3 regions of the Shewanella glacialimarina genome follow, and region 2 is predicted to be linked to each of the others. Evidence: predicted binding sites of a transcription regulator. Region 2 holds the regulator's gene; each other region holds the start of a gene.

Region 1 (10,901 bases), 470 kb from region 2:
GTTTTGCCCTTCTGGTGCGGTTAATACAGCACCTTTCCATTTTATTTGACCAGAACGGTTGCTGCCAAAACGTTCACTCATGCGACCTTTTGTTGGCCAGCTTAGTTTACCTTTTCTATTCTCAAGCCCATCCATTAATGGGTTGGCTTTTGCCGTAACAACAGCTTGTTCGACAATACGCTTTAAGCTGGCTTCTTCAATTTGTAATTGTTCTAGCTGAGCACCTTTGTTGGATAGGGTGCGCTGAATTTGAGTTAGGGTTTGCTGGCGTTGATTTTGTTCATTACTTAATTGTTTAGCTTGTTGTTTCTGGTCAATCATCACTGTGTTCAGTTGCTGCTGCTTTTTGACTTGTTTGTTTTGAACTTCAACTAATTGCTCACTAGTGGTTTTTAGTTTGCTTATCGCTTTGATACGCGCATTGTTTAAATATTGATAGTAAGCCAGCATGCGTTCAATCGTTGCTGGGTTTTGCTGATTGAGCATCATCTTGCTATAATCATGGTTTCCAGCTAAATAAGCGCTAGATAGCTGCTTTGATAAGGTTTTTTGTTGGCCAATTTTTTGTGCCGTTAAGCTTTTTTGTTGTTTTTCTAAATCAATAAGTTGGCTGCTGATGTTTTTTAATGAGGTTTGAGTTTCATTTACCCTGCTTGCCGCGCGTGCAATGGCTTGCTCATCTTTTTTAAGTAATGTGATGAGTTTTTCTCGTTGTTTTGAGGTGTTTTTTAAATCATTTTGCTGCGCATTGATTTGTGTCTGAATAGACTTTAACTCAGACTGACGTTTGCTGAGGTCGGCGCCTGTTGCGGCATAGGATAGTATTATAAAGCCAGCGAAAATGCTGGCTTTAACAAAGAAACGAATTATCACAGGTAATTAATTACTCTTTTAAGTCAATGATACAGCGGCCGGTCATTTCGGTTGGCACACTTTGCCCCATTAACGTTAACATCGTTGGTGCGATGTCACATAAGCGGCCGTTAGGTTTGATAGTAGCATCACGACCGACATAGATGAAAGGAACTAATTCACTTGTGTGCGCAGTATGGGCTTGACCAGTAGTTGGATCGGTCATTTGCTCAGCGTTACCGTGATCAGCGGTGATAATACATTCACCCCCTACTTTGGCTAATGCTTCTACTACTCGACCAATACACGCGTCTACTGCTTCACACGCTTTTACCGCGGCATCAAACTTACCTGTGTGGCCAACCATGTCGCCATTAGGGTAATTACACATGATCACGTCGTATTTGTTTGATTCAATCGCACCTACCAGTTTGTCGGTGAGCTCAGTTGAGTTCATTTCTGGTTGTAAATCGTAGGTAGCCACTTTAGGTGACTCAATTAAAATACGGTCTTCTCCGTCAAATGGTGCTTCTTTACCACCATTGAAAAAGAAGGTTACATGGGCATACTTTTCTGTTTCAGAAATACGTAGCTGAGTTTTACCTTGTTTTTGCAGTGTTTCACCAAGTGTATTAACAAGATTGTCTGATTCAAACGCCACAGGTGCTTTAATATCGTCAGCGTATTGGGTCAACATGACAAAGTTAATTTTGGGTGTTTTATGACGAACAAAGCCATCAAAATCTGGATTAACAAAGCTGCGGCTAATTTGACGTGCACGATCTGCGCGGAAATTCATGAAAATTAATGCATCGTTGTTATTCAGTGTCGCTGCCTGGCCAGTTGCATCAACAATAGCCGATGCGGCAACAAATTCATCATTTTCATCACGAGCATAAGCGGCTTCAAGTGCATCGACTGAGTTCGTATAGTCAAACTTACCTTTGCCTTCAGTAATCAGTTCATAAGCTTGCGAGACTCGATCCCAACGATTATCACGATCTAATGCGAAGTAGCGTCCAATTAAGGATGCAATACGACCTGTTCCTATTTCGGCAAAAACAGTATTAAAGTGCTCAATACTGCCTTTGGCGCTTCTTGGTGGAGTATCTCGGCCATCTAAGAAGGCATGCAAGTAAACGGCTTTAGCACCACGGGAAACCGCCATGCGGCACATTGCTTCTATGTGTTGCTCATGGCTATGAACGCCGCCGGGTGATAACAGCCCCATAATATGAACCGCACAGTCTGCGGCAATAGCTTTATCTACCGCATCAACCAGCGTTTGGTTTTGTTCAAATTCATTATCTTCAATGGCTTTACTGATCCGCGTTAGTTCTTGATAAACAATGCGACCAGAACCAATATTGATATGGCCAACTTCAGAGTTACCCATTTGGCCATCAGGTAAACCTACATCAAGACCTGAACCTGAAATTAAGCTGTTAGCATAGGTGGCTGTTAACTTATCCAAGACCGGAGTGTTAGCGTGAAATATCGCATTATCTTGCGGATTTTCACGATAGCCCCAGCCATCAAGAATAAGCAGTGCCAGCGGACGTTTAGTTGTCGTCATGGAAGTACCCTTATTTAAAGTGTTAAAGATGAAGTTAAAAATGAAATTGGATAAATATTACTACTTATTAGCTGTTGGCAACAGGCTTAGGTTCTCGATTGCCCTAACAGGTGATTAAATTTCATTTATATGTGAGTGTTTACGCAATTAACACTTTTTGACCTTGTTTGAGGTACGTAATTCTGTGTGAAAAATTGTCTGAAAGGTAATTAACATATCCACCAATATTGAATCTTACCTAACCACTTTGATGTCACTCTGAGCCCTGTATCTTAAGCTTGTTTGGGTATATACTCTTGGCCAAATTAATCTTAGCTCGATACGTTATAGGCAGTGACCATGCAAGAATATATTGAATTTTTAAGAGCAAACCCAATGTTGTCTTTGGCTTGGGCTGGCTTATTTTTTGCTTTAATTGTGACGACATTCAAATCAAGTACATCAAAAGTAAAGACCGTTAACAATCATGAACTCACGCTAATGATGAACAAGCAAGACGCTAAAGTTGTCGATGTGCGTGGCAAAGAAGAGTTTAAAAAAGGCCATATCGTTGATTCTATTAACGTGCCATTGTCTGAAATTAAAAATAATCAGGCCACGAGTCTTGAAAAGTTTAAAACCAGCCCCATTATATTAGTATGCAACGCTGGCGTAACATCTTCTCAAGCGGCTCAACTTCTTGTTAAGCAAGGCTTTGAAAACGTGCATAACCTTAAAGGTGGTATGGGCGACTGGCAATCAGCAAATATGCCGGTTGTTAAAAGCAAGAGATAGTCACCAGTTTCATCATATTGCAGTAAACACATAGTGTTGAGCAAAAATCGACACTATTAGTTTTTGGTCTTACTGGTAAAGGTGCTTAGTCGCTTTTCGATGTATGATCGACTTTAGGGGCAAGGCGAGGTTACCCTCATTTATTAGCCCAACACCATATTCGCTCCACAGAAAAGCGAAAAATAACATTATATAGGTAGGATATCATGGCTGAAGAAATAGCAAACAACGAAGCAATTGCACCACAGTTTAACATTCAGCGTGTTTATACAAAGGATTTGTCTTTTGAAACACCAAACAGCCCAGCTGTTTTCCAAAAAGAGTGGAACCCAGAAGTTAAGTTAGACTTAGACACGCGCAGTACTAAGTTATCTGACGATACTTATGAAGTGGTACTTTCTTTAACTGTTACCGCTAAAAATGGCGACGAAACAGCTTTCTTATGTGAAGTTCAGCAAGCGGGTATTTTCTCTATCGTTGGCTTAACAGAGCCACAATTAGCACATTCTTTAGGCGCTTATTGCCCTAACGTATTGTTCCCATATGCTCGTGAAACTGTTTCAGGCCTTGTTGCCCGTGGTACTTTCCCACAACTTAACTTAGCGCCTGTGAACTTTGATGCACTATTTGCTCAATATGTTCAACAGCGTCAAGCGGCTGCTGCAGAAGCGCCAGCTGAAGCTAACGCGTAAGTGATGAACAGCACTGCCGAAATAACGGTATTAGGGGCGGGGTCTTATGGCACCGCCCTTGCTATTTCTTTAGCAAGTAATGGCCATAAAACCTTATTGTGGGGACACGATCCCAAGCGCATGCAGGCATTGGCCGATTCGCGCAGCAATGAAGCTTACCTGCCCGGAATAACATTCCCTGACTGTTTGCACATTGAACTTGATTTAGCTAAAGCCTTAGCTGCAAGTAAAAATGTGTTAGTGGTTGTGCCAAGCCATGTTTTTGGTGACGTGCTTAAGCAAGCAAAACCCTTATTGCGCAGTGATGCACGTATTGTATGGGCGACCAAGGGCTTAGAGCCTGAAACTGGCCGTTTATTACAAGATGTTGCCCGTGAGCAATTAGGTGAACATTATCCCCTAGCGGTATTGTCTGGCCCTACATTTGCTAAAGAATTAGCCGCAGGTTTACCAACAGCAATATCGGTAGCGGGTACTTGTCCGCAGTTCACCCATGACTTAGTTGAGCTTTTACACAGCCCAAAACGTTTACGTGTATATGCCAATGATGATTTTACTGGTATTCAGCTTGGTGGTGCGGTAAAAAATGTTATCGCTATTGGCGCAGGCATGTCAGATGGTATTGGCTTTGGTGCAAATGCCCGAACAGCGCTAATCACTCGCGGTCTGGTTGAGTTAACTCGCTTAGGTGTGGCACTCGGTGCTGATGCTAACACCTTTATGGGTATGGCTGGTTTAGGCGATTTAGTGTTGACTTGTACTGACAACCAATCTCGAAATCGTCGTTTTGGACTCGCCCTTGGTAAAGGGTGTGATGTTGATACTGCGCAGATTGAAATTGGCCAAGTAGTTGAAGGTTATCGAAATACCAAAGAGGTATTTACCTTAGCTAAACGACTAGGGGTAGAAATGCCGATTACCGAACAAATTTATCAGGTACTTTATCAAGGCAAGGCACCCGTTGATGCAGCTAAAGAGCTGTTAAGCCGAGATAAAAAATCGGAAACAGTCTAATAGCTAGCGAATATACAAATACCAATAAAAGGGTGCTAATATAGCGCCCTTTTTTGTACATGGAAGTCATTATCCTTGAAGACCATGGATGGCATGTAAAAAGACATTTTGACCTTAACGTCAGCATAACCAACTTGTTTAAAGAGAGTCTCAACAGTGAAACATCATGACGTAATTATTATCGGTGCCGGTGCTGCAGGGTTAATGTGTGCAGCAACTGCGGGTTATCGTGGTCGTGATGTCCTCGTGCTAGACAACGCCAAACTAGCTGGCCGTAAAATACTTATTAGTGGTGGTGGACGATGTAACTTCACCAATCAAAAAGTTGAACCACATCAGTTTCTTTGTGGTAACCCCCACTTTGTAAAATCGGCATTAGCCCGTTATCGCTCAAGTGATTTTATTGAATTGGTTGAACGCCATGGTATTGAATACCAAGAGCGTGATCACGGCCAGTTATTTTGTAATGACTCAGCCAAAGAAATAGTCACCATGCTGATGACAGAGTGTGAATGGGCTGGGGTAAAGGTTCAGCTGCGAACTGAAATTTTATCTGTTAGCAAAACCGATACAGGCTTTACCCTAAGCACCTCTAATGGTGAGCTCAGTTGTGAGTCATTAGTTATCGCAACAGGCGGTTTATCAATGCCTAAACTTGGCGCGACACCTTATGGCTATAAAATTGCAGAACAGTTCGGCTTAAAAGTACTGCCTACCAGTGCAGGTTTGGTGCCTTTTACCTGGCATAGTGATCAAAAAATTCGCTTTGAACCATTATCGGGCATTGCTGTGCCAACCACCATTACCGCCCAAGATGGCACTCAGTTCAGTGAAGCATTATTATTTACGCATCGTGGTCTATCAGGCCCGGCAGTGCTACAAATTTCAAATTACTGGCAACCAGGTGAAGCAATTTCTATCGATTTATTACCGGGTGAAAATGCGTTAGATAAAATCGAATTCGCACTCAAACATCATCCGAAACAAAGCCTGCGAAATACCCTAAGCCAATGGCTACCGAAACGATTAGTTGAGGCCTTATTTGAAGAAGCTCAGTTGGATAAAGCGTTAAATCAACTAGGTCATGGCGAGCGTGAAACGCTGGCTAGTGATTTAAATGACTGGTCTATTGTTATGAACGGTACAGAAGGCTATCGCACTGCAGAGGTTACCTTGGGCGGTGTTGATACTAATGAGTTATCATCAAAAACCATGCAAGCCAATAAGGTATCTGGATTGTATTTTATTGGTGAAGTAATGGACGTAAGTGGCTGGTTAGGCGGGTTTAACTTCCAATGGGCATGGTCGTCTGGTGTGGCCGCGGGGTTAGCTGTTTAAAGTGTTTTTTATTGAGTTCTTTTGCTAAAATACAGAGGAACTCTACTTTATAACTTTAGGCCGTTTTTCTTTTGAATCAATCGCTTTGTTGCTCATCTCTTTTCTAATGTCTCTTCGTCACCTGCTTGTGGCCACCTCCATTTTCCGTAGATATCCCCAATAATTTATTGGAATGCCCCTTTACCCATAATTAATGTGAAACTCTTACCGAATTGTCGGTAATTATTGCCAATAACTGAGTTTGTTAATGATATTGAAATAAAGAATTTAAATTTATTTTCCTTATTTATTAGATTCTTAGTTGGTTGCTTCAAGGTTGGCATGAAGTTGGCTTGGTATAAAGTAGTTAAATGGTACACAAACAGTTGTTCATTATTACGAGTTTATTTTTGTGTGTTATTGATCGTCCCATACTCAAGGAGGTTTCTTATGTTAGGTTGGACATTGATGTTTTTAGTTATTGCTATCATTGCAGGAGTGTTAGGTTTTGGTGGTATTGCTGGTATGGCAGCCGGTATTGCGAAAATAATTTTCTTTATTTTTATTGTGTTACTTGTTATCTCTTTAGTGGTAAGTGCAATACGAGGTAAAGCACCGAAAGCGTAACGTTAACTAAGTTACGCTTTATGGATTGAGCCTATTACTTAATGATATAAAATGAGTATATCTAAATGTAATAATAACTAATGGAATGGCCTGTGAGCAAGGAGCTCAATATGAATTTACTAAAAAAGCTAAGTATCATGATTTTATTGGGATTAACGACAATAGGTATGATGGCATGTTCCGACAACAAAGCAGAAAATACGGGTGAAAAAGTGGATGAGATGATGCAAGACGCCGGTAATGCAGTTGAAGACGCGTGTGAAGATGTAAAAGAAGGTCTTAAAGCAGAAGATCCTGATTGTTAAAGAAACTAAGCAGCGCACCATAGTACGCTGCTTTTTGCTGTTTTTAAAATAAGAAGTTTATATGCTAACCAAGATAAATATTAAGTATTACTATACTGCAGGGGCTTTATTGGCCGCGCTTTTGTGCATATTACTTAATTCATCGTGGGCTAAGTTTTTTATTGGCTGGTTGGCATTATCTTTGGGCTTAGTGAGTTTTGCATATTGGTTTAATGCGGGTGGTATTTTCCGTAAGAAACAAAATGGTTCAATTCCTTGGTATATCAGCTGGGGATTTGTCCCTTTTCTATTGGGATGTCAGGTTTATAATGCCTGGGCAAGAAAACACGATAAAGTACCCGCAATTCAAAAAATTGAAGATCAACTCTATTTAGCATGTCGTTTATTTCCTTCTGATATTGAATACCTTAAAACCCAAGGGGTTGATGCCATTCTAGATGTGACGGCTGAATTTGATGCATTAGATGGCACATTATTGGCTGAGGATATCGATTATTTAAATGTGCCTGTTTTAGATCATAGTGTCCCGTCAGAAGCGCAACTCAATCAGGCAATAAATTGGCTAAATAACCAGGTACTTAACGGTAAAAAGGTTGTAGTACATTGTGCGCTAGGCCGTGGGCGGTCGGTACTCGTGCTAGCTTCTTATCTTGCTTGTCGCGATAAAAAAAGTCACTTAGAAGAGGTGTTGCACTCTATTAATGAAATTCGCCATACCGCCCGTTTGAATAAATGGCAATTTGCTAAAGTGTCCCAAATGTATCAGCAGAATCGGATTAAAATTAATAACACACTCTATTTAATTGCTAATCCTGTGTCTGGCGGTGGTAAGTGGCAAGATGATGCCGAGTATATTCAACAAACCTTATCCAGCTACTATCGAGTAAAGCTGCTTGAGACGACTGAAGATAAAGATGCTGCAGTTCAAGCCCGTGAAGCCGTTAAGTGTGGTGCTGATATTGTTGTAGCCTGCGGTGGTGATGGCACTGTTAATGAGGTGGCGTCGATGCTGGTTAACACCTCTATCACATTAGGTATTATTCCGATGGGGACAACAAATGCCTTGGCTCATACCTTATTTGGTGTCGGCAGTAAGGTGATCCCTGTTGCTCAAGCCGTGGATATTTTGATTCAAGGCCATTATCAACCTATTGATACAGCTATGTGTAATGAACGGATAATGCTGTTGCTGGTGGGTATTGGTTTTGAACATAAGATGATTGAAAGTGCTAATCGAGACAAAAAAAATGAGTCGGGTCAGTTTGCTTATTTGGGTGGCTTATGGAATGCGATTGATGAAAATCAGCCATTATCTTTGTCTATGCAATTAGATGATGGTGAAACACATACAATTGAGACTACCAGTATAGTGATTGCCAATTCAGCTCCTTTCAGCAGTTTACTAGCACAAGGTAATGGCGAGCCTAATATCATTGATGGACTATTAGATATTACTTGGATTGAGCCTACTGAGTCATCACAAGAGCAGTTACTGAGTCTGGTCGATTTATTATTTACTGGGATTACGCGTTTGTGGAACCAAACTAATAACAAGCTTGAGTCTGATGCAATACATCATGCCCAAGCTAAAAAAATATACCTAACAGCTCAACAAAAAACACATTATGTGATTGATGGAGAGCTTTTTGAATCTAACGATGTGACGGTAGAGGTTGTGCCAAAATCGTTGAAGGTTTTTGTGCCAGAAAAAAGCCCGATTTTGAGGCGTTAATCGGCATTGCTGTTATCTTCATATTTACTGAGTTTGTTATATAAGGTTTTAACGCTTATGCCCAGTTGTTCGGCGGTGTCATTTTTATTACCGTCAGCCTGTTCTAGCGCTTGATAAATGGCTATTTTTTCAATTTCATCTAAACGCATACCAGTAGGTACTTTAACCTCCTCAAACATGTTTTCTGTTTGAGATCCTGTTTCGAAGCTGTTGAAATGACTTCTATCAATCGTGTCGTCAGCGAGAATATAAGCTCTTTCAATGGCATGTTTTAACTCACGCACATTACCCGGCCAGCGCTGTTGTTGAATAAAGCTGACAGCTTCTGGCGTAAAGGTTTTATTGAGTTTTTCTGCGACATTTCTATAGGCTAAAAAATGTTTTGCCAACCCGCTAATATCATCACCTCTATCACGTAGCGGTGGAACGCGAATAGGGAAATGAGCGAGTCTGAAGTATAAATCCTCACGAAAAAGACCATGTTCAATAGCGCTAGCAGGATCGCGATTGGTTGCGGCGACAATACGTACATTGGCCTTTTTTACACTGGCACTGCCAATGGGGCGATATTCACTATTTTCTAACACTCTTAATAATTTCACTTGATGATCAATGGGCATTTCAGTAATTTCATCTAGAAATAACGTCCCGCCTTCAGCTTGATCAAATACCCCACGATGATCACGGTGTGCACCGGTAAAAGCCCCTTTAGTGTGACCAAATAGCTCACTGTCGACTAGTTCTGGACTGAGCGCACCACAGTTAATTGCAATAAAAGCCTCGTTTGATCTGTTACTTGCAAGATGAATGGTGTTAGCTACTAATTCTTTACCTGCACCACTCTCGCCAACAATTAATACATTGCTTTCTGTCACCGCGACTTTGCGAACAGTGCGATACAGTTTATGCATTGCACGGGATGATCCAACCAATAATCCATATTGATCGAGTTCACTCGACAATACATGCTGACGCTTAGTCGACTCTAATAATAAGTCTTGAGCAAAATCTTCCAGAGTGTCATCAATCAGTTCCATATTGTATGGCTGTCTAAAGTGATAGCCTGCGCCCTTTGACATTAATGTATCAAGGTTAGGGTTGGGTTTTCCTTCACTTAAAAAGATAAATTCAATATCAGACATTAAGGCGTTATCTGTAAGGCTGGCATAATCAGCTTGGCCTAATTGAGATACTTCAATAATTGCCACATCTGCGTTACTCGCCTCAAGTTGTGTTAGCCAGGGGAGCTCAGTAATACTCGCTATTTTATTAAAATGGCCACAACTAGGTACTTTTAAGAGCTGTGTTGCCGTTTGAGGGTGAAGCAAGTGGTAAAACAAGGTAGGACTGGCCATGTCAGTGTTACTCCTTTTTGTGCTCATTTAACTAATGGCAAATTTGTAAATTTGACAATAACAATCGGTAATTATTTCTTAACATGTGGTTTACACTGGAGAGTTTGACTTATTAATAATTTATTAATCAGTGCCTTAAGTGTTTTTGTGGTGTTGTGTACGAATTATGTATGCGTTGATCATAAGGTAAACAATATTGGTTTATCCATTATGACTATAAATATTACAGGATAGCTATTAGTTATTTGATGATAGGAGAAATGACATTGCAATATTCACATATCAAACGTTTATCAAGCAAGCAAATCGACTTAGGCGTAATTAGCGATGCAATTGATTTATGTCAAGCAGGACAGCTGTTTTACACAAAAGCAATTGCGGATGCTGATGACTATAACATCAAGCGTATTTTTATGGATATGGCAGAAACAAGAAGGTGCATATTACAGTATTTAGTGCCCTTGTTACAGCAAGTGAAGCAAGACGAAATAGTCCCTTATGATGCCCAACCAATTAGTTTGTTTTCTTTTAGCGATGAGTATGACTGCGCAAGTGAAGCGATAAAGCAAGACGAGCTATGGACAGCGTTAGGATTACTATTAGATATAGAGCAGCAGGTCCTTCATCAACTCAAGTGGGCAGCTCGTCAGGCGACAA
Region 2 (10,901 bases):
AAATTACAGATAGCATCAAGAGCGGATTGTGCATCTGGCCCTTCTGCTATGATATCTATGGTTTTACCTAAGCCACTTTCAAGCATTAATAAGCCCAATACACTGGCCGCGCTGGCCTTTTTTTCACCCTGGATCAGGGTAACATTGGCATTAAATTCATTAGCAAGAATAGCCAGTTTGGTAGCAGCTCGTGCGTGTAAACCAAGCTTGTTTGATATGATGACTTGGCGCTGTAAAAGACTCATTTAGTTAAGTTCCGACAAGTAACTGAATAGCGATTATTTATGCTTGTTTATAAGCTCTCGGTGCCTTGCTTGAACAACATGTTTTTTACCACTTGAAAAACGTTTAGCAAGCTGGTCGGCGATATAAACTGAACGATGCTGGCCACCAGTACAACCAATAGCTATGGTTAGGTAGCTGCGGTTATTGCGCTCTAAGTGGGGCATCCATGTTTCAAATAGGTTTTCTATTTGCCAAATGAATTTATTTACCAGCGGTTGCTGGCCAAGAAATTCCTGCACGGGTTCATCTAATCCAGTAAAGGGACGTAATTCTATTTCCCAATGTGGGTTAGGTAAAAAGCGTACATCAAACATAAAATCGGCTTCGGCGGGCATACCATATTTAAAACCAAATGACTCAAAATTGATCACTAACTCTTTATCAACACTGCCCATTAAAATTTCACGTACTTGATCACTAAGTTGATAAATATTTAACTTAGATGTGTCGATAAAATGGTCTACGTATTCAGAAATAGGCGCCAGTAGCTTACCTTCAAATTGAATCGCATCCTGTAGGGACATATTCTTTTTCGATAATGGATGTAGTCTGCGGGTTTCACTGTAACGTTTTAGTAGGGCTTCATCACTTGCCTGTAAAAAAAAGCTTATGACTTCAGTATCCTTAGATAACCACGCAAGCTGCTGCTGTAATACTTTACCTTGCTCTTCTATATTTCTAACATCAACACTTATGGCCACCAGTTCATTGGTGTTTCTAAGCTGCTCTAATAGTCGTCCAATTAAGGGCAGTGGTAAGTTATCAACGCAATAGTAACCCAGGTCTTCTAGTACCCTAAGTGCGACAGATTTACCTGAGCCCGAACGACCGGATACAATGACTAATTTCATGCTGTGATAACCTGATAGAGTTCAGTTGAGTTACTTGCTTTTCGTAACTGCTTAAGAATCTGTTTATCCGATAACTTTTCAGCCATTGAGGATAGGGTACTGAGATGTTGCTGGCACTGGTCTGCTGGCACCAGTAATGCAAATAAGAGATCCACTGGTTGTTTGTCGATAGCATCAAATGAAATCGCTTCTTCGCACTTTATAAAAACCGCGATAGGGCGAACGATGGACGTTAAACGACCATGCGGGATTGCAATGCCAGAGCCTATTCCTGTGCTACCCATTTTTTCTCTAGCCACTAGGCTTTCAAAAATCTCTTGTGAAGATAGGGATGGGTACTGGGCTGCAGCTAAATCGCTGATAAGCTCCAGTACCTTTTTCTTACTGCCCGGTGTGGCACAGGAGGTGCATTCCGGCTGCAGGATGGTACTAAGTTCCATCATTAATGCTTAGTTAATTTCTCTTTGTGTTTAATGACCTGACGATCGAGTTTATCAATCAGGGCGTCTATAGCGTGATACATGTCGGCATGTTCAGATGTCGCAAATACTTCAGCTCCATTTAAGCTGACTTTTGCTTCAGCTATCTGTTGTTGCTTTTCGACATTTAATACTACGTGGACATTATTGATCTGATCGAAATGTCGTTCAAGTTTTGTAAACTTACTTGTGACATATTCTCTTAGTGATTCAGTAATTTCAATATGATGACCCGTCAAGGTGATTTGCATATTTTTCCTCCAATTGCCTAGGTAGATTATAAACTCTTACGTTGGTTTGAGGGAGGGATCATCATCGCTTCGCGGTATTTCGCGATGGTGCGACGTGCAACATTGATCCCTTGTTCTGCCAGAAGGTCTGCCATTTTACTGTCGCTTAATGGCTTTCTCTGGTTTTCAGCTGCCACCAGCTTTTTAATAAAGGCTCTAATTGCTGTAGATGAACACTCTCCGCCATCATCAGTACTTACATGGCTAGAGAAAAAATACTTAAGTTCGAATAGTCCGCGCGGTGTATGCATATACTTTTGCGTGGTGACACGCGAAATAGTAGATTCATGCATTTCGACAGCTTCAGCTATGTCATTCAACACCATAGGCTTCATTGCTTCTGCACCATACTCAAAAAAACCTTGCTGAAATTGCACAATACAATTGGATACTTTAAGCAGGGTGTCGCTACGGCTTTCTAAGCTTTTTATAAACCATTTGGCTTCTTGTAAGTGACCTCGAATAAATTGAGTATCTGTTGAACTCTTACTACTTTTTGCCATGGCGGCATATTGTTGATTAATCCCTATTTTAGGCATGTTATCAGGGTTCAATTCAACTACCCAACGGCCATTCTTTTTCGTCACTGACACGTCTGGGATAACATATTCATCATCCGGTGGGGTGATCATCGTGCCAGGACGTGGATTTAAAGATTGAATTAATTCAATGGCTTCGCGCAGCTCATCTTCTTTTAGCTTAGTTTTACGCATTAAGGTGCGAAAATCACGTCCTGCTATCAAATCTAAATAATCTTTGATTAATATTCTGGCATTATCAATATGTGGCGTATCTGGTGCAAACTGAACAAGTTGAATCAACAAGCATTCACTTAAACTACGCGAAGCAACCCCGAGAGGATCGAAATGTTGTATGCGTTTTAGTACCGCTTCTACTTCGTCTAATTCGACAGAATCATCGCCCATAGCTTCTAAAATATCTTCAGTACTTTGGGTGAGATAACCTGTGTCATCAATGGCATCAATAATGGCTGTGGCAATAGCTAGGTCTGTTTCAGAAAAAGGGGTTAGATTTTTTTGCCATTCTAAATGCTCGTATAATCCTTCGGATGTTTCACCTTGGAAGGGCATGTCATCATTTGGCATGCTGCCTGAACCCGAACCAGGACTTGCCATTGGTGAGGCGCTGTACACTTCATCCCAGGTAGTATCCATTGGCAAGTCTTCAGACATTTGCTCTTTAGTCATTGACTCTGCGGTGTCGACATTTGAAGTGTCTTTTTCGACTACAGGTGCACTGATTTCATTGAAGTCAGTTTCTGATAGGTCTTTTGAGTTGTCATTTTTGTTGCTAAGTGCTGAAAATTCATCTTCCATTTCAAGCAAAGGATTGGAATCTAATACTTGTTGAATTTCTTGCTGTAACTCCAAAGATGATAACTGCAGCAAACGTATAGCTTGTTGCAGCTGTGGGGTCATAGTGAGGTGCTGACCCATTTTAAGTTGGAGTGAAGCTTTCATTACTGCTGATCCCTAGAAGAATTCGGCTTTCTACACTGATTAAAGTGAGTGATAGTCGCAATTTTTTAACAAATGGTTTTACTTTACCTACAAACGATCTATTAGCTTAGTTGCCAGAAACACTATGCCAAGCAAGTGCTTCAGATCCTATTTAGATTAACTATAGCTTGAATTGTTCGCCTAAGTATACTGCTCGAACTTGCTGATTGTTGAGTACTTCAGTTGGAGTGCCTTCGGCAATCAAATTTCCCTGACTAACGATATATGCCCGCTCACACACATCAAGTGTTTCACGGACGTTATGATCAGTAATTAATACGCCTAGGCCACGGTGTTTGAGTTGAAGAATGATTTTCTTAATATCAATCACTGAAATAGGGTCAACACCCGCAAAGGGCTCATCTAACAATATAAATTTAGGATTGGCTGCTAAAGCGCGTGCAATTTCTACCCGTCGTCTTTCGCCTCCAGATAGTGACATGCCTAGGCTATCGCGAATATGGGTAATATGGAATTCTTCTAAAAGATGTTCAAGTTCCTGAATTCGCTCATCCGAAGTCATCGATTTTCGGGTTTGCAACACGGCCATAATATTATCGTGCACACTGAGCTTTCTAAAAATACTGGCTTCTTGCGGTAAATAGCCAATACCTTTTCGCGCACGTAAATGCATTGGGTCAGCAGTTAAGTCATCGTCATCAATTAAAATGCGGCCATGATCACTTTTGACTAAGCCAACAACCATATAAAACGTGGTCGTCTTACCTGCGCCATTGGGACCAAGTAGTCCGACAATCTGGCCTGTTTTTACAGTTAGACTGACACTTTTAACCACTTGACGACTTTTATAGCTTTTAGCTAAATTCTCAGCTGTTAAGGTAATTTGGGTCATTGGTTACCTTGCTTTTTTAACGGAATTTCAGGTAATTTTTGTACTGGTGAATTATCATTTTGGAAGTTTTCCGGTTGAATAATGGTAATAACACGATCTTCACCTTTACCGGTACTTTCAGCGATAAGTTCCTGAGCATTAATATTGTAACGGATCACATTACCTGTCACTTTACTGCCAGCTTGATCTAGCTTAGCGTTACCGGTTAATAACAGTCCAGTTGTTGCTAAGTCATAACGAATTTCATTGGCACTGGCTGTACCTATGCGACCATCATCAAGTTCTTGTGAAAACGTAGCAGGGTTACCGGTCGCAATGAGCGTTTTAGTCTGGCCGTTTTCAGCTGAAAATGCCCGCAGTTCATCGGCTTCGATATTGATCGAGCCTTGGGTAATCTTTACTGGTCCGTTAAAAATAATTTGATTATTTTTAACATCAGCTCGTTGACTTACAGCAGCAATTTTAAGCTCTTGCTTCAAATCGCCTTCTTTGGCTACGGCGTTGCCTGCTAATATACTAATAGCTAAAGTGCAAATAACACTGCTTTTACCGAGCAATGTTGTTAAAAAATTAATGTGGTTCATATGTCCCTTCTACCTGACTGAGTAAGGTAATTTGTTCTGCATTGAGATCGGCAAATAGCCCTAAGCCTTGAATAATAAAACCATTACCTTTAATGGTAACTGACTCTTCAGAACGGCCTATCATAGTGTTTAAATTAAAGGTGACTTGCTGAGTCTCAAGTGATTGTAATGGCTCTTTAATATCAATAGCATCGATAACTACATCGTTATGTAAACTGACTTCATTTGAATGTTGATCTAAGGTCGCATTTTTAGCTGTTATTTGCCACTGCGCTTTACCATTTTCAGGGTAAATAAGTAATACAGGCTCTGTAAATAAAGTGGTATTTGAGCGGGTAAAATGTTCCATATGCTCGGCACTGACTTTGCTGTCAACAAACCCCAACTTATTAAATTCTGTCGTGCGAAGATTGTCGGCCACAAAATCAGGTCGCTCAATTCTAGGATCTTTGATTAACGCCATTTGATTACGTTTGACTTGTACTTGCCAATACAATACCAAGGCTAAGCCAAAAAATGCACAAATAGCCAATGTGGTTCGATTCATATGCTCATACCATGTGCACTTTCAAATTTATTTTGGCTTAGTAGTAACAAATCAGTGAGTTCTCTCAAAGCACCATTGCCACCTTTAATGGTAGTTATCATATGGCAATGTTGTTTCACGTAAGGATGTCCATCGGCAACGCTAACAGCAAGTCCTACTACTTTCATAACAGGTAAATCTACCATGTCATCGCCAATATAAGCTACCTGTTCAGCAGTGACGTTATATTTTCTGATTAATTCCTCGTAGGGAGTAAATTTATCATCTATACCTTGATAAATATCTTTGATACCTAAAGCCGTCATGCGATTTTCGACAATTTTAGATTTTCGTCCGGTAATAACCGCAACATTAATGCCACTGGTTAATATTGACCGAACGCCATATCCGTCTCGAGTATGGAAAGCTTTTGACTCTTCACCGCTATTATTAAGGTAAATACGGCCGTCAGAAAAAACACCGTCAACGTCGCAAATAAGCAGTTTAATTTTTTGAGCGCGCAGCCAAATATCATCACTAATAGGGCCATAAAAACCTTGGTGAGTTTGCGTATTTATTGTCATGTTTAAATTACTCCTGCTTTGACCATATCGAGCATATTCAACGCGCCAATAGGTTGATGTGCGTCATTGACCACAATTAAACCATTGATGCTTTTCTCATCCATTATTTGTAACGCTTGAGCGGCCAAGATGTTGGCTGGGCTGGTGACGCAGTTTTTAGTCATAACCTGTGAAATAGGTGTGGTGCGAAGATTCACTTCTGCATCGATGACACGTCGTAAGTCACCATCAGTAAAAATACCAACTAAGACATTATTATCATCAACAACCGCTGTCATGCCTAAGCCTTTATTTGATATTTCATATAGGGCTTCCGTGATGCAGATATCTTGCTTTACCAAGGGGAGATCTTTGCCTTGGTGCATCACATCATTGACCTTAAGTAATAATTTACGTCCTAAAGAGCCACCTGGATGTGATAGGGCAAAATCATCACGGGTAAACCCTTTTGCTTGTAATAGGGCTACGGCTAATGCATCACCCATTACCAATGTTGCTGTTGTGCTTGATGTCGGGGCTAGTCCTAGTGGGCAAGCTTCTTCTGGCACTTCAATACATAAGTGTACTTTTGCCAGCTTCGCCATATTAGAGTCTGGTTTACCGGTAACTGCAATCACAGGAACGCCCATACGTTGAATAACAGGCATTAATGTTAAAATTTCACTTGATTCACCTGAGTTCGAAATGGCTAAAATAATGTCGTTTTTAGCTAATGCGCCAAGGTCGCCATGGCTGGCCTCTCCTGGGTGAACAAAAAATGCAGGTGTGCCTGTGCTGGCAAATGTGGCTGAAATCTTATTACCTATGTGGCCAGATTTCCCCATGCCCATTACGATGACTTTACCTTTGCATTGCATAATTAATTCACATGCCTGCCCGAAGGCATCTGAATCTACAAATTGGTAGAGATGCTCAAGTGCCGCTTTTTCAATATCAATGACTTTACGGCCCCATTGACGAAATTGAGTTTGGTTTGCCATATGTGTCTCTCTTGGTAAAGTCCTTTGTGCTCCATCAAGAAGCGTTGAATATAACGTACTGGTACGCAACAAAGGTTAATAGTAATAAAACGCCATGCCAAGGCGTAAGCTGTCGCTTTGCACCGCTGGATAGCACTAATACTGCTAATGCGGCACTGGTGCCCAGTACCATGTAAAAATCTCTGTTTACTGCTGTCGCATCAACCTCACCTGGTGAGATTAGCGCTGGAATAGCTAAAACCGCAAGAATATTAAATAAGTTGGAGCCTACGATATTACCAATGGCTAAATCGTGTTCCTTTTTTAACACTCCAGCGATACATGCCGCCAATTCTGGCAAGCTAGTGCCAACAGCAATGATGGTCAGTCCAATGACTAAATCAGACAAGCCGTAAATTTTTGCAATACCTACAGCACCATCTACCATCCAACCCGCTGATAACGGTAAAAAAACAATGCCGATGATAATCCACATGATAGCATGAAATGTAGGGACATCTTTAGGGATCTCGTTGTCGAGTTCTTCATCAAGGGCGTCAGCTTCTTTATTGCTTAAAGCTTGATAAATAAATCCGCCCATAACAAGCAAAAAGGCAGCTATCAAGATCATTCCTTCAACCCGGGTGAGCATACCATCATGAATTAAATATCCCGCTAACACGGTTGCGGCAAGCATCAATGGAATTTCACGTTTTAAGGTTTTAGAGCTAACGCTTATTGCCCCAAGTAAGGCTGTAATCCCTAATATGAGAGTAATGTTAGCTACATTTGAGCCAAGCACATTACCTATAGCGGTATCGTTCATACCCTCCAGAGATGCCGTTGCAGCAACAAACATTTCTGGTGCAGAACTACCCATAGCCACAATGGTAAGCCCGATTAACATGGGAGGTAAGCCAAGATTACGGGCAAATGCAGACGCGCCATACACAAATTTATCAGCACTTATTACCAGTACTGCTAATCCAACGCAAAGCATCAAAATATTAACTAACATGTCATCCCTTTAATTTATTTGAACATGAGCATTTTCCCTGTAAATGACCCAAATTGAAAGCTGCAATAAGTATAAATAAGCCAATCAATCAGTCGATTAATCTTTGTTTAAGATTAATTTCATTTAAGGTTAGAGTATTTTTATCGTGATGAGGTTGTTAGGTGAACAACATTCACGTAAAATTTAACCTTCATTTACGCTCCAGGATGGCAGCTATCTCTTCAAATATTATGTCCGAGACATCAACCGTGTTGCAAAATCCGCTTGTAGAAATTAAACATCTTGGCTTTAGTCGAGGTGAGAAAGTCATTTATGATGATATTTCTTTAACGATCCCCAAAGGGAAAGTCACCGCTATTATGGGGCCTAGTGGTATTGGTAAAACTACCTTACTTAAATTAATTGGTGCTCAGTTAACGCCCGATTCAGGTGAAGTATTATTTGATGGCCTCAATATGCATCAATTATCTCGTACTGAGCTATATCAAGTGCGCAAACGTATGAGCATGTTATTCCAAAGTGGTGCTTTGTTTACTGACATGAATGTGTTTGATAACGTGGCTTTTGCTTTACGAGAGCATTCTGGGTTACCAGAAACGATTATTCGTTCGATTGTGTTAATGAAATTACAAGCCGTCGGACTGCGTGGTGCAGCTTATATGATGCCTAGTGAGTTGTCGGGCGGAATGCAGCGTCGTGCAGCGCTCGCCAGAGCTATTGCTTTAGAGCCTGAAATGGTGCTGTATGATGAGCCTTTTGCGGGGCAAGATCCTATTTCAATGGGCATGTTAGTTAAGTTAATTCGAGAGTTATCAGATTCATTAAAGCTAACCTCAGTTGTTGTGTCCCACGATGTCAAAGAAGTCTTAGGCATTGCCGATTATGTTTACGTGATAGCTGATAAAAAAGTGATTGCAGAGGGCACGCCTGAGCAATTGAGAAAATCAGATAACCCGCAGCTGATACAGTTTATTGATGGTGCGCCAGATGGCCCGGTACCGTTTCATTATCCAGCGGTTGATTATCAACAGGAGTTGTTGAGTGAATCCGATTAATTTGATTGCTGCAATTGGTCGTTATGCCATTGGGTTAGTTGTTGGCTATGGTAAGGCTGGCGTCATGTTATGGCGCGCCATAGTCCATGTCCCCAACCCTAAAAAAGGCCTACCCTTACTGATTAAACAAATCTACGTATTGGGTGTGCGGTCAATGATTATTATTATTGTATCAGGCTTGTTTATTGGCATGGTATTAGCGCTCCAAGCTTATAATATTTTAGTCGGTTTTGGTACCGAAGACAGCTTAGGCCCTATGGTAGCGTTAAGCTTACTGCGTGAACTTGGGCCTGTTGTTACCGCACTGTTATTTGCCGGGCGAGCAGGGTCTGCGCTTACTGCTGAAATTGGCTTGATGAAATCGACTGAGCAATTATCAAGTTTAGAAATGATGGCCATCGATCCGTTAAGACAAATTATAGCACCACGATTTTGGGCCGGCGTGATCAGTATGCCACTGTTAGCTATGATGTTCAGTTTAGTCGGTATTTTTGGTGGGCATTTAGTTGGTGTTGAATGGAAAGGCATTGATACCGGTGCTTTTTGGTCGATATTACAGGCTTCAGTTGAGTGGCGACAGGATATTGTTAACTGCCTTATTAAAAGTACAGTGTTTGGTATTGTGGTGACATGGATTGCATTATATCGAGGTTATGAAGTGAAGCCTAATCCAGAGGGCATTAGTCGTGCGACAACCTCTACGGTAGTGCAGGCCAGTTTAGCTGTTTTAGCTTTGGACTTTTTGCTAACAGCATTAATGTTCGGAAATTAAGATTAATTTATTAACTATTTAAGTGGTTTAAGCGTATGTTGACACGGAAGATTGAGTTACTTGTTGGTCTATTTTTATTGTCAGGAGTGTTAGCATTTTGCGTATTGGTTTTTAATGTAGCCAATGTCAAAGTCGATACTCAAAATAATAATTATTCCCTCATTGCTGAGTTTAATAATATTGGCGGATTAAAAGTTCGTGCGCCAGTAAAAGTCGGTGGTGTCGTTGTTGGCCGAGTGGCCGATATCACCTTAGATGATCGCAAACTGGTGCCTATCGTGACCTTAATAATGGATAAGCGTTATGACCATTTCCCTGAAACCAGTAGCCTATCCATTTTAACATCAGGCTTGTTAGGTGAGCAGTTTATTGGCTTAACCCCAGGTTTTATGGATGATGATATCGACATGCTTGGTGATGGTGATAAAGTCGATGACACCCGCGGCGCGTTGATTTTAGAAGACCTTATTGGTCAATTGTTATATAGCATGTCGTCAAAAGATAAATAGGAGCGGTTTTATGCAAGCATTTTTAGTGCGTATCGTTAGCGCTGTTATATTGTTGACCAGTCTTCAAGCCTGGGCGGCAGAAATAAATACTCAAGATCCATATAAGTTAATTGAACAAGTTTCAAACCAGACCTTTGATCGCTTTAAAAGAGATAAAGCGATAATTGATCAAGACTTAAGCCATTTAAAAGTGATTGTAGCTGATGAACTTATGCCTTATGTCGATTATAAATATGCCGCCTATAAAGTGATGGGCCAATATTTACGTGAAACCAGTGATGATCAAAGAACACGGTTTGTTGAAGCGTTTAAAGGTTATTTAATTGGCACTTATGCACAAGCGTTAACGGCTTATACCGATCAAACGGTCGCATTTGAACCGCCGTCAGATTTTAGTAAAGAGAAAATGGTTGATGTGAGCGTGCAAATTATTGAGCAAGGTCGTCCGCCGATTAAAATTCAATTCAAAGCGCGTCGTTTAAAAGATAACTCATGGAAAGCATTTGACTTAGTCGCAGAAGGCGTCAGCTTACTTGCATCAAAACAATCTGAAATATCAAATTTAATTCGCCAGCAAGGCATTGAATCGGTCATTACTATGTTGAATGATAAAACA
Region 3 (10,901 bases), 2.2 Mb from region 2:
ACATGTTGTATTTTATATCCGTTTTGTAATTTAATTCAGTGCGAAGATAATCATTAATTGCTGGGGTAAAGCTGTGCAACCATGAAGTAAGCTCTGCGTTGTAATCTGGGCGTGCGCCGACTGTTTTTTCATCAATACCTAAGTAGCGCGAGTCTAATCGTCCAACCGTTTGTTGACGTTCACGCAGTAAGGTTTTCCAAAAGTAGTCGGTGTCGATATCTAGATTACTTTGCAATACTTCAGTCACACTTAAGCCTGAATAATGCGCCACTTGCTTAGCAATACGTTGTTTTTCTTCATCATCAATAAAGCTTCCCTTGGCTAATGCTGGCAAGTACTGGTTAATGGTAAAGTTTTCAACCTCGGCAAGTAGCGGGGTTAAATCCTGCTGCTGTAGATCTTCTGCTAATACCTTATGATACCAGGCGGTTGCGGCAAAATAGGGCAGGCGATTAGCGGTTTTTACCGGCCCATTACGTTCTATACCTATGTCGGTAGGTGACACTAGGATGACGCCATTAGGATACATCCATTGGTTTTTTTGTAACTCTAGTGCTAATCCCGATACTCTTGTGGTGCCATAGCTTTCACCGATTAAATACTTAGGTGAGCGCCAACGCTCGTTTCGTGACACAAAGGTAGTGATCCATTCTGCTAAATAACTCACATCAGCATTGACACCGAAAAACATTTTCTGTTGCTCATCTTTAGAAGGCATTTTGCCTTCTGCATCGGGCAGGACACGTGAGTAACCGGTATTAACCGGGTTAACGAATACAATATCGGCCACATCTAAAATAGAGTAATCATTACTTTTTACCCCATATGGCTGTAATGGGTAGCCTTCATTATCAACATTGAGTACGCGCGGCCCTGTGTAGGCAACATGCATCCACACCGATGCTGAACCTGGACCGCCGTTAAAAGAGATAACCAGAGGGCGGCTACTATTATCTTTAATATCAGTGCGTTGGTAATAAGTATAAAATAGAGTGGCGGTAGGGTTACCTTGTTCGTCCCAAACGGGTTGCGTGCCGGTAGTCGCGCTATAGGCTATTTTTTTATCTAATATAGTCGTTTTGTGCTCAGTGATAACTGTCTGATCGATTGGTATTTGACGTTTTACCCTGTCAGCTGTGTTACTGCTGTTATTAGTACTGCTATTACTCGTACTATTGTCGGCTGCATAACTGGCTGAGGTGGATAAACTTAATTGCATGCAAAATAGTACAGTACAGGATGTGACCAGAAGTTTGCGCATGGTAAAGTCTCATTTTTTGTTAGGATTTAACTGCAGATTAACATGTAACTCGACAAACAGAGTTCAGTCAGCATTACCAATTTGTAACACTTTGTATAACAAAAAGCCGCCATCAATATAAATTGATGGCGGCTTTTTATTCGCTGCTGTGCTTATTTAGCTGATGTCGTTATTTAGCTAAAGGCACTATTTCAAATTGTTCGTCAAATTGAACCAAGGTTGATGCAATTTTGCCAAAGGCAGTTTGATCACCGGTTAACTTGGCTTGCTTAGTTTCAAGTAATGACTTTAAGTTTGTTTGCCCAAGTAAAATTTTAGTCACATCATGCTGGTTGATGGTTAATGTGGCGCTAGCCGTTTTCAGTGTGTCTACTTTCACGTTACTTAAGTTGCCGTTACTTAATTCAACATACAACTTATTGTCTGATTGCACGTCAGGGTTAACCACATTTAGGCTAACAAATCCGACTTCAGCCGCTTTTATGCTGTCGACTTTTACCGCTAAAAAGTCAAATAAGGTCGACATATCCATTTCACTTAATACATCCGCAGATGCCGATTTTGGTGCGCCGGGTTTAATACCCACCCGCAGCTCTTGGGCGCCTGTTAAGTATATATTTCTCCACCCAGCGCCCTCGGCTTGATAGCCTAATTGCTCATAAGTGTCTGCTAACATGTCTCTAGCCACTTTGTGGGTAGGCTCTGCAACCACGACCTTATTTAATACTGTGGCGACAAAACGATACTCACCCTGGCTGAAATCTTCTTTAGCATTGGCTATGATGTTATCAACTCCGCCCATATAGCGCACAAATTGAGTGGCTTCTGATTGTGTGGGTAATGGATTTAGGTTGGCTGGATTCATGTCAAAGTAGCCTAAATACATGTTGTATACCGCTTTGGCATTATGGCTGTAGGTGCCGTGATATCCGTTGGTATACCAAACATCTTTTACGTTTTGCGGTATGGTGTCCATAATCGCATCACCAATATCCTGTATCACTACGCCCTGGTTGGCTAAACGTAAAGATTGGTTGTGCACCAAGCCATAGTTGTCACGTTGCATACGTAGGTAATCATTCACTTCAGTGTTACCCCAAACCGGTGCTGAGTGAGAAGCAAAAGCCACTTGCACATCTTCACCAAATGCATTGATCATTTCATTAATGTCTTTTGACCATTTTAATGCGTCCCTGACTTTAGCGCCTCGAAGCGTGTACACATTATGCATGCCGTCATAGGTTAGCTCTGCGGTCCATAGGGCTTTCATTGATGGAATATAGGTGACCATCTCACTTGCACCTTCTGTACCTGATGCGTCCATAAACACCATTTCAATACCGTCGATTGTTAAGGTTTCCCATTTACCTTTTTGATTTAGCTCATAATCAGGTTTAACGTAGGTGACTTCACCTTTTGACAAGCCTTTGGCTAATGCAGCATCAACAATACCGTGAGCGTGCTTACCTAATGTTGCACCATATTGATAAGCGGCGCGACGACTCATTGCATTACCCGCCAAGACGTTTTCATCGACAATTTCAGTGGTGATGTTGTGCGATCCATATACCTTCACATCTGGAAACATCTGTTGTACGCCTCTTGCCCCGCCAAAATGGTCGGCATGGCTGTGCGAGTAAAGCATGGCAACAACGGGTAGATCATTGCCTTCAGGTAGGTTGGCTAAGGCAAATTTTAACGACTGGCTGGCAGCTTCTTTTGTCAGCAACACATCATATAAAATCCAGCCGGTTTTACCGCGAATAAGGGTTAAATTAGATAAGTCAGTCCCTCTCACTTGATAAATACCATCAGTGACCTTGTACAAACCATCTGACACCATATTAAGCTGAGCTTGACGGTATAAAGATGGGTTAACTGAGTCTGGGTATTGTTCACTTATAAAGCTAAATTCCGCCCGCAGAATGGCTTCTGTTTCTTTATCGAGTTTAGTGATGAGTTGATGATTAAAGCGCTTAAACGCGGTTTTATCTTCAAATTTCAATGTGCTTGCAACCGCTTTATTTGCGTCAATTGTCGCCTGGGTTGCTGGCTTACCTTGATAATCAACACTGATATGGTCGTGCTCATGTTGAGCTGCAAACGCATTAAGTGCGAAGGTGTTGATGATAACAAAAGCGATAGTCGTTTTTTTCATTTTCATTCTCACTGTATTGTAATGTTAAAATAAGCTGTTGTTTAAACTTGATGTACTTATAGTAACCAGCTAAATGCAAAAGATAACTATAGCTAACAATTGGTAATACATTTATTGTATAAATGTAATCGGGGTGAGAGAACGATAGGGTTTAAGGTGGAATGAGTGAAAGTCAAGCAAACGCGGGTATCTGAAAATATTGATATATTTAGTCAGTTAGATCTCAATTTAATTAGAGTTTTTTGCACTGTGTGTGAATTGAATTCTATAACCCTTGCCGCCGAGAAGCTTGACTTAACCCAGTCATCGGTAAGTAATGCCTTAATACGGCTTAAAAAAACCTTAGGATGTGAATTGTTTATTCGAGTCGGCAGGGGTATTTCACCTACATCAACCGGCTATTTTTTGTATGAAAGCCTGTCGCCTTTAATGACGCAGTTAGCGCAAACCCTTCAGTCGGTTCAAGATTTTGACCCTAAGTTATCTACTCGGGTATTTCAGGTTTATGCTAACGAGGTGTTAATCGATTTGCTGCAACCTGTCATTTATCAGGCTTTGCTAGACACTAATATTGAGATTATTTTTCGTGAAGCGCCATTAAGTGAAGATCAATTATATGAAGACTTATCACATAATAAAGTCGATTTAGCGTTAGATATTGCTTTGCCGTATTACCGCAATGTGAAGCATAAGCTAATCGCACAAGAGAGCTTGGCTTGTATTGTTAGACAAGATCACCCTGAGTTTTTAGACAGTATATCGTTTGAGCAATTTTTTAATGCTAAACATGTATTGTATAAAATGCGCCGTGAAAACCAGACAGTAATAGAGTTTTCTTCAATTGAGAAAATGCCTATGCGTAATGTCTATTCTGAGCAGTCTTCACTGTTGAGTATGATGTCGATGGTCAGTAAATCTGATGCGATTGGTATTTCTTCGCAAACTTATGCGAAAAGTTACGCTAAGTTATTTAATTTACGAATATTACCGCTGCCGTTTGACACTAAGCCAATCAATATATATAGCATTTGGCCGACTCGTTACCATAAAGATAAAGCCAGTCAGTGGTTAAGGGAGTTAATCAGCGTGAGTATGGCGGAATCATTTGGTTAATGGCTTATATCGCCACTAACCAATTATTGCCATTAACCGATTTTTCAATGCTTAAGACATTTGTGAATCTTTCAGGCAGTGCTTGTAGCGGTTTTCTACTGCGTTATTGTCTGTATTAAACGGCTACAAACTGCTGCAAAATTCATCTTGAAAGGTTAATAGCGCCTAGCTTACTGTCTTGCTAAACGATTTGATTCCGGTGGATTTTCAAAATCACTGCGATACGGGTTAATGTCTAGACCGCCTCGTCGTGTATAGCGTGCATAAACAGTTAATTTTGAACAGCCGCAATAGCGTTTTAAATCAACAAAAATCCGCTCGATACATTGCTCATGGAACTCATTATGCTGACGGAAAGATATCAAATAGCGTAACAGCTTTTCACGGTCTATTTTTGGCCCTTGATAACGGATCATCACGCTACCCCAATCTGGCTGAGACGTAATTAAGCAATTAGACTTCAGCAGGTTAGAGTTTAGGGTTTCAGCAACGTTTTTTTCTTCAGAGCCACTGCCCAACAACAAGTCAGAGTTAAAGTCATAATTGTCGACTTCAATGTCCAGATCATCAATACAGGTACCTGGCAGTTCAACGATTCGTTCTAGATTAAAGTGTTTAGGCTCAATCACTTTAACAACCACATCACCCTGGGCGCAGTTTGCTAAGTCTTTTTGTAATATTTGCTCAACGGTGGAAACACTGTCGAATTTTGTCTGATTAAAGCTGTTTAAGTACAACTTAAATGACTTTGATTCGATTAAATTAACACTGTTTATATCAAGGCTGACTTCAGCGATGGCAACCATTGGCTTACCTTTGCTGTTTAGCCAAGATAATTCATAAGCTGTCCAGATATCTGTGCCATGAAAGGGTAAATCATTGCTTAAATCAATAGCATTTCGGTTCAGTTTACGCGGGACCCCTTGCAGCAGTGATACATCGTACTCAGCTTGATACTCGGTTGTTTGGCCTAAAGTTAGGCCTTTGAGTGCTTCTGCATCACTATAAGGATCGTGATTGTGTGTCATCTAATCGGTTTCCATGTCAAAATATCGCTTTATTATAAACTACGAGAAGCACTAGTGTCTTGTTCAACCGCACTTGAAAATTTTATAAATAAGTATCTGCTCGCATATCAAGATGCACTGTCGGAATTACCGCGATATTACCCTATGGGTGAAGACTCTGCTTGTATTCAAGGTCAGTTCGAGCAAAACAGTGATCATGCAGTATATTTTAAACCTTTTAAACGTAAAACATCAGCAGACTTTAGTAATGTTGAGCATGCGTTAGAACTATCACTGCATGATGATATTAATCAATATTATGGTCAATTCTATAGCGCACCATTAATGTTTACCTCTTCCTGGGGCGAAGGGGAGTTACTGCAGACGTGGAATCAACAAGATTTTGAATATCTGCAGCAAAACATGATTGGCCATTTAATGATGAAAAAAAAGCTTAAACAAGAGCCAACCTGGTTTATTGGGGTGTTAGGCGATGGCGATCAAATGCTAACGGTTGATAATGAATCCGGTGGTGTTTGGATTGAAATACCTGGTGATAGGCCTAAACAAAGGTTAGCTGATTCATTGAGTGCTTTTATTGATCAACTTTCGCCAAGAATTACTCCGCCAATTAAACCCGATACCACGGAAGATACCGAGTGGCAGCATCCGGGTATTTGGCAACGTATTAAATTGATGTGGCAATATCTGTTACGTAAAAAATAAACAATTTATTGATGATCCCATGACAGGTTTGAGATGATGCGGCAGTTTTCACAGCGGAAGTGAAACATATCTAATAACGGCTCATCTAGTTTCCAATCAGCACTGTTACACTTAGGGCAAGTTCGGTTTTGCTCTGCGAGTAAGCTTTCACCACCGACTCGATACAAATAGTAGTAGGTTGGAATTTGGGTCAGGTATTCTATTCTGCCGCATAAATCACGGCCTCGCCTGAACAGGTCGCTAGTGACTGTGCTTATTTCTTCAAGTGCAGCAAATTCTGCTTTGGTTGCGGCAGCCATTTGTAACTCATCACATGCTTGCCATTCGCTTTGCCATTTTATGATGCGCTTATGATCACCATTAAAGGTAGCGGGGATCTGATAAAGCGGAATTGGCAGTAAGTTATCTCCGCTTCTTAATGGTGAACACATATGTACATAACTGGTGTAAAGCAGCTGCCAACTAGCCGGTTCAGTGTTACTGACCTCTGAATTAATGTCCTGACCAATAAACTTTTCCCTTGGTGCAAGCAATTTAGCTTCAGTTAATCCATTTATCGCTGATTTGACCCAGGGGCTGTTATGGCGTTTTGCTAAGCTGGTTTTTTCTGGCAGCATCAAACGCGCTTTAAATTCACCATCGTTAAACGCCACTGCAAATTCTCTGCCCAGTATTTGGCCGTTGGCACGTAGTGCTTCTAAATAATGATTAATGGCTTTTTCTGCACTGGAGATAGTGGTATCTGCAAAAGGTTCAAAGCGTAATTCAATAACAAACATTATGGTGCCTTTTGTGCTAAAGGTTGTTCAGCCTTTTGTTCCGCTTGCTGGTCGAGTTGTTGCTCAAGTTGTGTGATACGCGACATTAGTTGATTAATTTGTTGCTGCATCTTGTGTTGCTGTTCTGCCACTTCGGTCAAGCTGATGTTGTTTTGCAGTTTATTTTCTGATTCTTCCGTCGGCACAAAATCAGCAATACCTTGCCATTCAGATTTAGGTATTGCTTTAAATTGCTGAAGCCCTTGAACAATTAATGGCATAGGTACTTTGCCCACTCGGCCTTTAATTAAGGCAACGCTGGGAGTATGTCCATTGATGGCGATGGCTTTAGCAGCCGCGATAACGTGTTCAATTGGACTCATAAGTGGTGAAAATCCTTGTTTTTTAGTAGTGAGAAATACTACTTTATTATTATTACACTATTAATTTATATAAAATCAATAGCATACGTTTTGGCATGAAAATAGCATTAAGGAATGTTAATTGAACTGTAAGTGTTAACTTATTCAATAGCTATTTATTCTAACAAAAAGGAAATAACATGAAATCAAAATTAATGGGCGCAGCGCTAATTACCGCAATATCTTTAGGCTTAAGTGGCTGTGTATTAAATGTGGGTGATCATGAGTCTGGAAAAAGTCACGACTATTGGGAAGTACAACAAGAAAAAAACCGCGATAGTCTAACAAAACTGTCGTTAGGAATGACCTTAGATCAAGTGCAAGTGATTATGGGCACCTCAGACTTTAGTGAGGCATTTGTGAACCAGGCAGATAAAGAACAGGTTAAAGTATTATTTTATCGTACCCAGTGGGCGAAAGGCGATGGTAAAACAACCAAAGATGAATGCACACCTATTGTATTTAAAAATAGCGAGTTAGTAGGCTGGGGCGATACAGCCTACAAACAAATTTAAGTTTCATCTAGCCTAACCGCTAATGTCTAGCTAGTACGAGTCGATCTTAGCATAACGTCCAATTGGTCTATCACCTCTGACCATTGGGCGTCTTGATTTAGTGCTTCTTTGAAGAAGGTTTTTTGGGCCAAATTCCAAAATGGTGCATCAATCAATAATGTGTGGTCATCTATTTGATGACTAGCAATAAATGCCGCCACTTCATTTTCCCCATAAGCTAAGCCTAGTTGCATAAATAAATGATTCAAATCTGTTTTAGTGGTATCCATTTTAGCTCCTCTGGTTTTAACCAGTATTACTGCCGTAGCCGCTAATTGCAAACCCACTGTGGTTATAATTTATTATCCAGCTTTAATTGGTGATTGTTTCAAACTTGTTAACTTGCTAAGTTAATGTTGAACGTAAAATAGTCAAGGAACAATAATGGATAACAAAACCTTGGAACAATTTAAAGCAGTGTATCTAACGGCTGAAGACTTGCGTGTAGCAGCCTCTATTATTTATAACGCGTATCACGATGACCCATTCTTTTTAAAGGTATTTGGCAACCAAGATAATAGTATGTATGAACAAAAGTTACGTGCAGCTATTCGTGAAGAATTAAATGAGCTTTGGCAGCAAGAACAACCTTTAATTGGCTGGTTTGATGGTGAGCGACTCATTGGGGTGGCTTGTGTTATTACCCAGCAAATTCCGATTGGTCAATCACGCTACTGGCATTGGCGTTTGAAAATGGTGTTAGGCACTGGTTGGAAGTCTACTCAGGGATTAATGGAAAAAGAAACCTGTTTATTAACACACTTACCCTCTGATAAATGCGGAATATTGCAGTTTATTGCATTAGCACCTACTCAGCAGCGCAAAGGTAACGGTGCCAAGTTAATTCAAGCAGTATTGAGTTGGTGTGATGAACAACCCCAACTTGATGGCATTGGCGTATTTGTTAACAATCCAGTTCATAATAAGGTGTTTAGTCACCAGGGATTTAAAAGCATAGCCAGTGTAACGATTGGTGAGGTTGAAGGTGAAATCTTATTTTATGCAAAATGAATGGTAAGCGATGATGAGTAAACAATATAAAACGTTTAAAGAGTTTTACCCATTCTATTTATCTCAGCACCAAGACTTAGTATGTAGGCGACTGCATTACCTTGGCAGCACCATTATTATTGTTTGGCTAATCAATACTTTTATTAACCAGCAATGGTGGCAATTAGTTTGGTTGCCGGTGATTGGTTATGGTTTTGCTTGGATTGGACACTTTATGTTTGAGAAGAATCGTCCAGCTACTTTCACTTACCCTCTATATAGCTTACTTGGAGATTGGGTAATGTACGGGCAAATGTTAAAAAGAGTGTTATCAAAGTTGATTGCTAAGCTTTAAGTGCCCAGTATTTTGTAAGCCTTATCCTACAGTTGTGTAGGTGTTATTAGGTTTTGCTGTAGTACAAAATCAATCATTAATATTTATTTAAATATATATCAATACCTTACGATTTACCTTTGTTTTTTGTTGGGGATATCTTTTTAGTTGTGTTGGTGCGATGTGTTTTAATGCAGGCCGTTCGATATACAATAGTTACATCAAGTGAATGAGGTCACTAGGTTTGCTCAGGAAGAGCAATAATATGACCTCACCATTTTGAATTTCAGGGATGAAACAAGGACACGCTCAAGGATTATGGGCATGAGCTCGGTAAATGGATAGCCGAAACAAGGATGAGTGGAAGCGTAAGCTAACACAAGGAATCAAGGATAGGATTGCAGGATGCACAGGGACGATTCAACGGATTTGAATTTTCAGCCATGGATGACTGAACAATGGATTGAACTCAACTTACATTAGTAAAGGAATGTTGAGATAAAAGGAACAGGGAGCCGCTAGGATAGCGAATCGCAAGGATGGAGCAGGGAGCACAAATTTAGCAGGATGGCTAACGACAGTGTTAAATGGGCACAACCTTTTTAGGTTGTGCCTTTTTATTGGCTGTAAGTCATTTCCCTAAGCTATTGTTGATGGCTTAACTCTACAGTCTTTGTGAGATATATCTCACAAAGACTGTAAGCCTAATAGGTTATTAATAATAACAGACCACTTACATTTATAACCTTTTCAATTGATATTAAAGGTTTTTTTGTTTTATGTGTTTTGTAGTCTTGTTTGTTTTTTTGTTGCGGATATGTTTAAGCCTATTATGGTTTAAGGGTTTCCACTATTATTACTGCAGCTAAGGAAAGCGCGACATTGGAAATGTGATTAGGCAGGATGCTTATACAATGGATGTGTTGTTATGGAAGACAACGAAGCTGTAATAAAGGATAAAAAACTCGTTTTATGGATAAGGCGAGATAAGTGTCTAGGATTGACACTTAACATAGTAAAACCCATCAGGATGATGTGGATAAATAAAATGAATTTCAAGGATGATTCAAGGACACGCTCAGGATGGAGCAGGCTCGGTCAAAGGATAATCGAGTAAGAAGGACAGTACGTAAGTACAAGGATTTTCAAGGATAGAACACGGATAGGTGCAGGAGCAGCATATACGCATGGATGGTGCAGGGAGCAACCAAAATAGCGGGATAGCTTAACAAGAGATCAGAAGGCCGTGACTTTATGTCGCGGCCTTTCTTTCTGTGCAGATTAAAGCCTGCTACTAATGTAATCGGCATAGCCCACTAAAGCTGTCTAGGTGTTGACCTGTGCTTTTAAGTGATTTGATACTTTAAAGCTCGGCTGATTAAAGCCTGCAATTTCTATCTTTTCACCTGTTTGGGGATTACGCCCATTTTTAGGTAGATAAAACCGTAATTCAAATGTCCCAAACTGCGGAATATACACCTTTTCCCCTTCACAGAGTGCCTGGTGAATTGTTGCGAGAATATGTTCCAATTGAGTTTTGCACTGTGTTTGTGGAATATCGAGTTGCTGTGACATTTT

What was found. The regulator sigma-54, encoded in region 2, starts transcription at its own class of promoters, with help from an activator protein. The targets are predictions, from matches to a motif close to GTTGGCACGNNNNTNGNNT.
Region 1: FJ709_RS19270 (DUF1328 domain-containing protein) is a predicted target of sigma-54. The motif match lies at 6,562-6,580, and genes of this name have one in related genera.
Region 3: FJ709_RS07155 (DUF3192 domain-containing protein) is a predicted target of sigma-54. The motif match lies at 7,496-7,514, and genes of this name have one in related genera.

What each region holds. Positions count from the first base shown of each region.
Region 1 covers NZ_CP041216.1:4,387,300-4,398,200, reverse strand. Annotated here, with positions in the region: gene FJ709_RS19300 (murein hydrolase activator EnvC family protein) at 1-873, opposite strand, end outside; gene gpmM (2,3-bisphosphoglycerate-independent phosphoglycerate mutase) at 884-2,428, opposite strand; gene FJ709_RS19290 (rhodanese-like domain-containing protein) at 2,768-3,202, shown strand; gene secB (protein-export chaperone SecB) at 3,409-3,894, shown strand; gene gpsA (NAD(P)H-dependent glycerol-3-phosphate dehydrogenase) at 3,898-4,908, shown strand; gene FJ709_RS19275 (BaiN/RdsA family NAD(P)/FAD-dependent oxidoreductase) at 5,065-6,246, shown strand; gene FJ709_RS19270 (DUF1328 domain-containing protein) at 6,676-6,852, shown strand; gene FJ709_RS19265 (hypothetical protein) at 6,963-7,157, shown strand; gene FJ709_RS19260 (diacylglycerol kinase family protein) at 7,219-8,889, shown strand; gene FJ709_RS19255 (sigma-54 interaction domain-containing protein) at 8,886-10,244, opposite strand; gene FJ709_RS19250 (ferritin family protein) at 10,505-10,901, shown strand, end outside.
Region 2 covers NZ_CP041216.1:3,917,002-3,927,902, reverse strand. Annotated here, with positions in the region: gene FJ709_RS17160 (HPr family phosphocarrier protein) at 1-245, opposite strand, end outside; gene rapZ (RNase adapter RapZ) at 279-1,136, opposite strand; gene ptsN (PTS IIA-like nitrogen regulatory protein PtsN) at 1,133-1,576, opposite strand; gene hpf (ribosome hibernation promoting factor) at 1,579-1,866, opposite strand; gene FJ709_RS17140 (RNA polymerase factor sigma-54) at 1,893-3,386, opposite strand; gene lptB (LPS export ABC transporter ATP-binding protein) at 3,547-4,278, opposite strand; gene lptA (lipopolysaccharide transport periplasmic protein LptA) at 4,275-4,862, opposite strand; gene lptC (LPS export ABC transporter periplasmic protein LptC) at 4,849-5,409, opposite strand; gene kdsC (3-deoxy-manno-octulosonate-8-phosphatase KdsC) at 5,406-5,972, opposite strand; gene FJ709_RS17115 (KpsF/GutQ family sugar-phosphate isomerase) at 5,975-6,952, opposite strand; gene FJ709_RS17110 (calcium/sodium antiporter) at 6,987-7,949, opposite strand; gene mlaF (phospholipid ABC transporter ATP-binding protein MlaF) at 8,180-9,004, shown strand; gene mlaE (lipid asymmetry maintenance ABC transporter permease subunit MlaE) at 8,991-9,776, shown strand; gene mlaD (outer membrane lipid asymmetry maintenance protein MlaD) at 9,812-10,285, shown strand; gene FJ709_RS17090 (MlaC/ttg2D family ABC transporter substrate-binding protein) at 10,296-10,901, shown strand, end outside.
Region 3 covers NZ_CP041216.1:1,643,866-1,654,766, forward strand. Annotated here, with positions in the region: gene FJ709_RS07120 (S10 family peptidase) at 1-1,261, opposite strand, end outside; gene FJ709_RS07125 (alkyl/aryl-sulfatase) at 1,431-3,419, opposite strand; gene FJ709_RS07130 (LysR family transcriptional regulator) at 3,585-4,532, shown strand; gene queF (NADPH-dependent 7-cyano-7-deazaguanine reductase QueF) at 4,703-5,560, opposite strand; gene syd (SecY-interacting protein) at 5,615-6,265, shown strand; gene FJ709_RS07145 (Zn-ribbon-containing protein) at 6,271-7,044, opposite strand; gene FJ709_RS07150 (hypothetical protein) at 7,044-7,406, opposite strand; gene FJ709_RS07155 (DUF3192 domain-containing protein) at 7,586-7,960, shown strand; gene FJ709_RS07160 (DUF2789 domain-containing protein) at 7,987-8,229, opposite strand; gene FJ709_RS07165 (GNAT family N-acetyltransferase) at 8,384-9,010, shown strand; gene FJ709_RS07170 (DUF962 domain-containing protein) at 9,024-9,344, shown strand; gene FJ709_RS07175 (HU family DNA-binding protein) at 10,650-10,901, opposite strand, start outside.